Regions from separate parts of the Clostridium beijerinckii genome, predicted to be linked through region 1. Evidence: a T-box and tRNA genes for the amino acid it is inferred to sense, from the RefSeq annotation. Region 1 holds a T-box; the other holds one or more tRNA genes.
What was found. The T-box of region 1 lies ahead of leuS (leucine--tRNA ligase). A T-box ahead of a tRNA ligase gene usually reads a tRNA of that ligase, here a tRNA-Leu.

Region 1 (5,116 bases):
GAAAGAATTGCAAATAATGCTCCTATAGATACTACAGTTCCAACTTGACTTAATGATAATCCAACTACTTGATTCAAATATGGTACATAAAAAGTAGTCACTATACTCGTTACTCCATAATTTATATAAGTAGTCAAGGAATAATAAAACTTTTCTTTGCTTTTCATATAATGCTCCAATCCTAATGAATTAAATATTTCTCCTATTCACTTCTATTATTAAATTTATATATTAAATTATACTCAGTTAAGAAAAAGTTTCCATAACATTAGCAATTTTGTAAAAATAATTATTTAAGTTCCATAAAAAGTATTTTTAACACTCGTTTATTTAATAGATATTAAGTAAAATACTTAGGCATATAAAACCACTCTTCTATTTCTTTAAGTAAAAGAGTGGTTTTATCATAATTTTAAATTTCCTATTCTATAATATAGGAGATACCAATCTAATTAAGGACTCTTTAATTTTGAGAGACAAACTCCTACTATCGTATATTTCCCTAGTTATCTCTTCTGAGCACTCCATGTCCTTCATAAACTGCTTTTCTCCATCCTTTGCAATTCTATCGTCATAAATAAATGCATTAACTTCAAAGTTAAGCTTAAAGCTTCTAATGTCTAAATTAGCTGTTCCTATGCTCATTACTAACCCATCAGCTACTATTGTTTTTGCATGAATAAAACCATTTTGATAACTATATATTTTAACACCTGCTTCTAATAATTCTCCCACATAAGAACTTGCTGCCCATTGCATGAAGAAATGATCTGGTTTTCCCGGTATTATAATCCGTACATCTACCCCTGATAATGCAGATATTTTTAATGATTCCAATATTGGTGAATCAAGAACTAGATACGGAGTTTCCAAATACAAATTATTCTTAGCATTATTAATTAATTTTAAATAAGCATTTCTAATATATTCTTCCTTGTGATCCGGGCCACTAGTTACAATCTGTATTCCCACATCTCCTAAGTCTTTCTTGAATTCTTTTGCATATTTATTATAATCAATTATTTTTTCACCAGATGCATGACACCAATCCAATAAAAATCTTTCATTTAATGCATTAACTGCCTCTCCCTCTATTCTTACATGAGTATCTCTCCAAAAGCCAACTTCAGGATCTTCATTTATATATTCTTTTCCAACATTAAACCCTCCAACATAGCCGTACTGACCATCAATAACAACTATTTTTCTGTGATTTCTATAATTTATACGAGTATTTATATGTGGTAAAATTCCTGGAAAAAACAGTGAAAACTTCCCACCTGCATTCAAGTATTCCCTAAGAACTTTTTTACTCAACTTGCGTGATCCCATACTATCTAATAATAATCTAACTTCTAATCCGCTTTTAACTTTCTTAGTTAGTTCATCAAGTATCTGTTTTCCAATAGTGTCTCCTCTAAATATATAATATTCAACATGAATAAACTTTTTAGCATTTTTTATGTCTTCAATTAACTGACTAAATTTTTCTTTTCCATTTACATATACATCAATTTTATTATTAGTAGTGTATTTTACGCCAGAATTATTAAAATTTAGCCTCCTTAAATCAGCAAATTTTTCTCCTCCATCATGACTGTGTTTATTGGATTTATATGTATCTTTTAAGTTTTTTCTCTTCTTTTCATCAAATTTTATTTTTTCCTTAAAAATCTTTTGTCTGCTTAGATTTTGACCAAACATGATGTAAATCACAAATCCAAGGCCAGGTAAAATCATTAATATTAAGATCCATGCCCATGTTGTTGTTGGATCTTTTCTTTCTATAAACACTAATGATAAAGAAAAAAGTATATTCAAAACTAAAGTTATAACTGTTAAGCCTAAAAGTATGTTCATTGATTCACATCCCTATATTAAACTCTTCCCTATTCTAATATTGTATCATAATAACTTATTCTAAAAAAAATATTATTTGCTTTTTTAGATGTAATATTACTCATAACTAAAAATTAATTTCATTTTTAATAAGAAAACTACTACTAATATTATTTCAAATATTGCATAAACAATAAGTAGTAATAAGTTTTTACTATTAAACACATATATATAAGTCAACTTCTTGACTTTTTTTGATTTCTTAATATATAATATTATTAAAATTTTATATTGTGCGATGAATAGGAGTACTAGTAATAATTATATCTTAAAGAGAGCTGTTGTTTGGTGTAAAATAGCGTTATATTATTATGAACTTGCCTAGGAGCTTACTTGTTAAAAGCAAGTACGGTAAACCCGTTAAAATAATAAGTGAGAAGGATAAATTTGTTTTTTATCTCTTCTAATTAAGAGTGGTACCACGGAAATTATGCTTTCGTCTCTTTGTTTTAGAGATGAGAGCTTTTTTAATTTATCCATTATTAATGTATAATTTTAATATTTTAATTAAAACTTTGTTTTAATAACATATTTTTCAATTATTATAAGTGTTTTTCTTTTATATGCATTATATTGTGCATTTTACATTAAAATTATAGGAGGCTATATCATGGCAAATTACGGAACAAAAATTGATGAAAAGTGGCAAAAATTTTGGGAGGAGAATGAGGTTTATAAATTTAATCCTGAAAATTTAGATAAAAAACTCTATACATTAGAAATGTTTTCTTATCCATCAGGTGCTCAATTGCATGCTGGTCACTGGTTTAACTATGGTCCAACAGATTCATGGGCAAGACTTAAGAGAATGCAAGGATATAATGTATTCCAACCAATGGGATTTGATGCCTTTGGATTACCTGCTGAAAATTATGCTATAAAAACAGGAATTCATCCTCAAGATTCTACTTTAAAAAATATTGAGACAATGGAAAAACAATTGAAATCTATGGGTGCTATGTTTAACTGGGAAAACGAAGTTGTTACTTGTCTTCCTGATTATTATAAATGGACTCAATGGCTATTCTTGAAACTTTACGAGAAAGGTCTAGCTTACAGAAAAAAAGCACCTGTAAATTGGTGTCCATCATGCAATACAGTATTAGCTAATGAACAAGTTGTTGATGGTGTTTGTGAAAGATGTAGTACTGAAGTTACAAAGAAAGATCTTACTCAATGGTTCTTTAAAATAACTGAGTACGGCGATGAATTACTTGATAAATTAGATGGTTTAGATTGGCCTGAAAAAACAAAGTCTATGCAAAAGCACTGGATTGGAAGATCTTATGGTGCAGAGGTTACTTTCAAAGTCAAGGATTCAGATTTGAAATTCGATGTATTTACTACAAGAGTTGATACTTTAAACGGTGTTACTTATGTAGTTTTAGCTCCTGAAAACAAACTAGTTGATGAGTTAACTCTTCCAGAGTATAAGGCTGCTGTTGAAGAATATAAGGAAGCTGCTGCAAAGCAATCTGAAATTGAAAGACAATCAGTTTCAAAAGAAAAGACAGGAGCATTCACAGGATCTTATGCCATTAACCCTATTAACGGAAAAATAGTTCCTATTTGGATTTCTGATTATGTATTGGCTACTTATGGTACAGGATGTGTTATGGCAGTTCCTGCTCATGATGAAAGAGATTTTGCTTTTGCAACAAAATTCAATTTACCAATCGAAAGAGTTATAACTGATAAAGAAAATACTAATCCAGACCTTCCATATTGCGAATATGGAGTACTTGTTAATTCAGGAAAATTCGATGGATTAACAACTGATGAGGCTAAAAAGAAAATCGTTGAAGAATTAGAAAAAGATGAATTAGGAGCAATGAAGAAAAACTTCAGATTAAGAGACTGGCTAGTTTCAAGACAAAGATATTGGGGTGCTCCAATTCCTGTTATATACTGTGATGATTGTGGAATAGTTCCAGTACCTGAAAAGGATCTTCCAGTGAAACTTCCTTACAATGTTGAATTTACGCCAGATGGTAAATCACCATTAGGTAAATGTGAGGATTTTGTAAATACAACTTGTCCTCATTGTGGGAAGCCTGCAAAGAGAGAAGCTGATACTTTAGATACTTTTGTATGTTCATCTTTTTACTATTTAAGATATGTAGACAATAAAAACGATGATGCACCTTTTGATTCTGAAAAAGTCAACAAAATGCTTCCTGTAGACAAATATGTTGGTGGACCAGAACATGCTTGCATGCATTTATTATATGCTAGATTCATAACAAAAGCTCTAAGAGATATGGGATATTTAAACTTTGATGAACCATTCTTAAGCTTAACTCACCAAGGATTGATATTAGGACCAGATGGACTTAAAATGAGTAAATCAAAAGGAAATACTATTTCTCCTGATGATTATATTAAAGAATATGGCGCTGACGTATTTAGAATGTATTTAATGTTTGGATTTGGTTATACTGAAGGTGGAGCTTGGAGCGACGATGGAATAAAATCTGTTGGCAAATTCGTGGATAGAATTGAAAGAATCCTTGAAAATTGCAGAAATATAATAAATTCAAATGAGAGCACTAAAGATTCTATTGATTCAGCTGAAAAAGAATTAAACTTCTGGAAACATAATACTATTAAAGGTGTTACTGAAGACGGAGATAAAATGCAATTTAACACTGCAATAGCAAGACTTATGGAGCTTACAAATGCTCTTAATAAGTACACTCAAGAAAATATTAAAAACGCAAACTTCTTAAAAGAAACTATAGTTGATTTCATAAAACTACTTGCACCATTTGCTCCTCACTTTGCTGAAGAGCAATGGAGCTTACTTGGAAATAATTCAACAATCTTTAATGAAAAATGGCCAGAATTTAATCCTGCTGCTTTAGTTAAAGATGAAGTCGAAATTGCAATCCAAATAAATGGTAAAATAAAGACTAAAATCATGGTAGCTTCTAATTTAGATGAAGAAGGTATAAAATCTGCTTCATTAGAAAATGAGACTATTAAAGAAAATACTGAAGGTAAAACTATAGTTAAAGTTATTGTAATTAAAGGAAGACTTGTTAATATAGTTGTAAAATAAAAAAGTGGCCACTTGGCCACTTTTTTATTTATGACTTTTCCTTATTCCTACTTATCCCCTTGCTTAACTATCAAAATTTATACTATTAAATATTCCTCCAATATCCTTAAGTGAATTAAATATTAAAGTCGGCTGTATTTCAGATTCCTTTAGATT
Region 2 (5,116 bases), 790 kb from region 1:
CAGTGATAAACATCACAAACTTTGGAGCTTTTATTGAAGTTGAAGGCAAAACTGGATTAGTTCATATTTCAGAAGTGGCAGATTCTTACGTAAAAGATATTAGAGAACATCTTAGCGAGCAAGATAAAGTGAAAGTGAAAGTTATCTCAATTGATGATAATGGTAAGATTAGTCTTTCAATAAAGCAAGCAAATGTTCAAAGAAAATCGGTTAAACCAGCAGAGATTGACTGGAAAGCACCTGATAAGAAGAAAACTACTAATTCAGGAAATTTCGAAGATATTATGTCTAAGTTTCTAAAAGATAGCGAAGAAAGAATGCAAGATGTAAAGAAACATCAAGAATTTAAAAGTAAAGGTGGAAAAAAAGGCTACTAAAAATTTTTAAAATCTTTATTAGGAAAATAAATATAAAATTTGCTTGATAAATTTCAAATGTAGAATAGATTTGTAGAGAAATTTTTATATTTGTTTACAGTTTATTCTGCATTATTAAGATTATAAATGGGTATTTATAGTGATTAAAACGTGTAAATTACCGATTATTACAATTAAAAATTTAAATATTTAAGATTAATAAAAAAATATTGTTGACACTGAAAATAATATGTATTATAATTAGCCTTGTCGTTGGAAATTAGTTTATAAGATATGCCGAAGTGGCGGAACTGGCAGACGCACAGGACTTAAAATCCTGCGGTGGTTAAACACCGTACCGGTTCGATTCCGGTCTTCGGCACCATATATATGAAAAAATAATATCGCGGGGTGGAGCAGTTGGTAGCTCGTCGGGCTCATAACCCGAAGGTCGTAGGTTCAAGTCCTGCCCCCGCAACCATTGATATGGCGGAATAGCTCAGCTGGCTAGAGCACTCGGTTCATACCCGAGGTGTCGTAGGTTCAAGTCCTATTTCCGCTACCAATATGTGCCGAAGTGGCGGAACTGGCAGACGCACAGGACTTAAAATCCTGCGGTGGTTAAACACCGTACCGGTTCGATTCCGGTCTTCGGCACCATATATATTAAAAGAATAATGTCGCGGGGTGGAGCAGTTGGTAGCTCGTCGGGCTCATAACCCGAAGGTCGTAGGTTCAAGTCCTGCCTCCGCAACCATAAAGTTTAGTAAGTTTTGTTATCAAAGCTTTAATTTATATGTCGTAAGCTTGTAGTATACAATGAATATGCCGAAGTGGCGGAACTGGCAGACGCACAGGACTTAAAATCCTGCGGTAGTTAAACACCGTACCGGTTCGATTCCGGTCTTCGGCACCATATATATGAAAAGAATAATATCGCGGGGTGGAGCAGTTGGTAGCTCGTCGGGCTCATAACCCGAAGGTCGTAGGTTCAAGTCCTGCCTCCGCAACCATAAGACTTAAGCAATAGCTCAGGTCTTTTTTGTTTGGAAAATATTTATTATATGAAGTATAAGATAAAGGTATAATATTCTGAATAAATTCCTAGCCATTGAGAAGAAAACTTTAGCATCGATTTATAATGCTAAGAATGAGATATTTAAAGTTTACTTTTCTAACATGGTGTTTAAATTAGTTATAGATAGAAGTTTAATATGAATGTAGATGACTACACTTATGTTAGGCTTTTTTTAGTGCTTAATATTTTGAGTACTGTAAGTTAACTTGTCATAAGATTGATTATTAAATGCGGATTTTAGTCACTTAAGCTAAGAAAATTCAAGAATAATTGCAAAAAAACATTATTTTAAGGAGTAATTAAAAAGTGTATTCAGGATTTATGATTTTATGAAAAATATTTTATATATAAATTTCTAATAAAATAAGATTAACGACAAATTAATTATAACGTTTTAAATTTGATAATTAGCCAGGTATCTTGATTTGTCTTAACTAAGTAAGATGTTAGATCAAAATGTAATAAAGAAAATAATCTATTAAATCATTAGATATTAGAGAAATTTAGATGAAGTTGTCCTACGAAAACTTTATACCATAAACACCTTATGACATTTATCGTAATGTTATGATGCTATAATCAAATTACATTATTTGGAAATGAGGCGAGCTAATGTGCAGTATGGATTAGGGTTGAATAAGTATGAAGGAATAACTAGAGTAGAAAACTTAAGAAAAAAGTTGTGGATGAAGACATCTATAGTGAAGTTAGGGATTATTCTAATATCAGGAATCTTACTTGGTAGGGTAAATTTATTATTAAATCAATCAGATAGTCTTGGTATAGCGCCAATAGGAATTGCGTATTTGATAGCTGTAGTTACAAAAGAGAATAGGAGAAATAGTTTAATTGTAGCAATTGGAATTGCTATAGGATATCTAACAATAAGTAGTTTACTGACAGATGGTTATGTATATTTAGTAGCTGTAGCTTTAGTCACAATTTACTATGTGTTTATAGCACAAGCTAAAAATAGAAAAAAGGAATTAGTGGGTTTTGTAATAATTCTAAGTAGTTTTTTTTGTTATGGTTTACTAGTTAATAAATATGAACTTGGCGTAAATATAACTTTATGTTTAATACAGACATTAATTGTAGTGCCTATATATTATGTTATAAAGTATGCGTTAAATTCTTTGGAAGAGATTAATACCAATTACTTCTTTTCTTCAGAAGAAATAGTAAGTATTGGAATATTTTTATGTTTATTAGTTGCAGGAATAGGTAATGTAAATATTAGTAATTACTCTATAAGAAATATATGTGCGCTTACGTTAGTTTTAACGATTGCTTATGTAGGTGGAGCAACATATGGAACTATGATTGGAGTTTCTATGGGAATAATGCTTGGAGTTGCTTCAAATGACATGATGTATAGTGTAGCCTTTTTTGGAGTTGGAGGCTTAATTGTTGGTATATTTAAAGATACGGGGAAAATATTTTCAATACTATCAGGTATAATAATTTATACTGCATTAGCTTTGTATTCTAATGCAGTAACATTGAAGTTGGGAGTTGAGGTTCTTACTAGTTCTGTTTTATTTTTGTGTGTTCCAAAACCTGTATTTACAAGTATTGAAATTGAGATAAATCCATATAGAAAGAAAGCATCTTTAGGCGAAATTCAATTGAATGCAATAAAGGAAGAATTTACTTTTAAATTAAAAGAACTTACAAGTGTACTTACAAATGTATCAAGATGCTTATTAACTAACAATGATAATGAAAATTTATTGATTAAATCGAAAGGGAGTGCATTGGTAGAAAACTTGGCAGATAGAAGTTGTTCAAGCTGTGAAAATAGACCTTTATGCTGGGAAAGAGAGTTTCATCAAACATTTAACTCTTTTCAAATGTTAATTCAAAGTAAAGAGGAGGGCAAATTAGCAATTCCTATAGATTTGCAAAAAAGATGCATTAAGAATTTTACACTTTTAAAAAATGCGGAAGGGATTGTAACTAATTATAATGTAAATGAATCAATAAGGGAAAGATTAGCAGAAGGAAGAAATATATTATCATCCCATATAACTAACATATCGTGTACTTTAGATAATCTTCTTAGTGACTTTAAAAAGGAGGTTAGAATAGATACTGATTTAGAAAGGTTGACGAAACGTATACTAAATAAAAATTCCATATATTACAATGATATTTTTTGTTATATAGATAAAAGCGGTAGGGTCAAGATTAGATTAAGTGTAAATAATTGCGAAGGAGCTGATTATTACGGAAAAAACATAGTTTCTCTATTAAGCAGTGCTATGAGAATGAAGTTGTGCATTGGGGATGATGGATGCAAAATAAATCCAAACACAAATGAATGTATTATAACGATAGAAGAAAAACCGAGGTATTATATGGTATCTTATGGTGCAATGGAACCAAAAGGTGGAGAAACTCAAATAGGTGATAGTTATAGTTTTGGAAGGACAAGAAATGGAACGTATATGACTATCCTAAGTGATGGAATGGGTTCTGGACCGGAGGCTAAAGAAGAAAGCAAAGCAACTGTTGATTTGGTAGAAAAGCTTATTGAAGCAGGGTTCGATGAGGACATAACGGTCAACACAGTCAATTCTATAATGGGAATGAGATTCTCAGAAGATGAAAAATATGCAACTTTAGATTTAAATAGAATTGACTTATATAATGGTAATGCAATATTTGTTAAGATAGGTGCAGCGCCTAGCTTTATCAAGAGAGGCCGCGATGTAATAACTATTAATTCTAAGAATTTGCCTTTTGGACTTGTAGATGAAGTGGACGTGGAAGTTATAAGAGAAGTGCTAAGACCTGGTGATATTTTAATTAATGTTAGCGATGGTATTTTAGATATAGATAAATCAAACTCGGGAGAATCAACTTGGATTGAAGAATATTTAAAGACGATTAATTCAGATCCTAGAGAACTGTCAGAAAAGGTGCTAGAAAGAGCAAAGAAATTAAGCAACGGAACGATTAAAGATGATATGACAGTTGTAGTTTCAAAAGTTTATTTAGATAGCTAAGATTATCGTCCGATAAGTTATTAAAATATTATAAATAGCTGTTTCAGAAATTTAAATTGTAGGTTAAATTTGAAACAGCTATTTGTATTTGTTTCATATTCAAATAAATAAGATTGTTTTAAATAATAATGTTATATTTATATAGAATGAGTTTTCAACTGTTAAATTGAAGCAATAATGTTTACATTTAGAACGTATATACGTAAAATATAAGAAGCGGAACTGTATATGACATAATAATAAATAAGTAGGAGTGTTATTTTTGTATAGAAAAGTACTGTCTTATATAAAGGACAATAACCTTATTAAACCTAACGATAAAATTTTGATTGCTCTTTCTGGAGGACCAGATTCTATATGTCTTTTAAATGTTTTATTCGAGTTAAGAGAAAAATTAAATATAAGCATAGCTGCTGCACACTTAAATCATCTTTTAAGAGGCGAAGATGCATTTGAAGATGAGAAATATGTTATTAATATATGCAACCATATGGGGATAGAGTGTTTTGTCAAACGTGTGGATATCAATGCTTATTCTAAGGAAAGTAAATTGTCTTCCGAAATGGCAGGAAGGAGCGCCAGATATGATTTTTTTGATGAAATCTTAAAGAAAGAAGGTTTTAATAAGATTGCGACTGCACATAATGCAAATGATCAGGCGGAGACAGTTT

Region 2: it has a tRNA-Leu gene. The T-box ahead of leuS (leucine--tRNA ligase) is inferred to sense a tRNA for this amino acid. The anticodon was not compared.

Annotation. Positions count from the first base shown of each region.
Region 1 covers NZ_CP144906.1:4,878,305-4,883,420, forward strand. Annotated here, with positions in the region: gene PZA12_RS22205 (MFS transporter) at 1-167, opposite strand, end outside; gene cls (cardiolipin synthase) at 427-1,860, opposite strand; T-box leader at 2,129-2,346, shown strand; gene leuS (leucine--tRNA ligase) at 2,510-4,960, shown strand; gene PZA12_RS22220 (HAD-IIA family hydrolase) at 5,024-5,116, opposite strand, start outside.
Region 2 covers NZ_CP144906.1:119,087-124,202, forward strand. Annotated here, with positions in the region: gene PZA12_RS00530 (S1 domain-containing RNA-binding protein) at 1-377, shown strand, start outside; tRNA gene PZA12_RS00535 (tRNA-Leu) at 653-741, shown strand; tRNA gene PZA12_RS00540 (tRNA-Met) at 762-837, shown strand; tRNA gene PZA12_RS00545 (tRNA-Met) at 845-921, shown strand; tRNA gene PZA12_RS00550 (tRNA-Leu) at 928-1,016, shown strand; tRNA gene PZA12_RS00555 (tRNA-Met) at 1,038-1,113, shown strand; tRNA gene PZA12_RS00560 (tRNA-Leu) at 1,184-1,272, shown strand; tRNA gene PZA12_RS00565 (tRNA-Met) at 1,294-1,369, shown strand; gene spoIIE (stage II sporulation protein E) at 2,034-4,445, shown strand; gene tilS (tRNA lysidine(34) synthetase TilS) at 4,708-5,116, shown strand, end outside.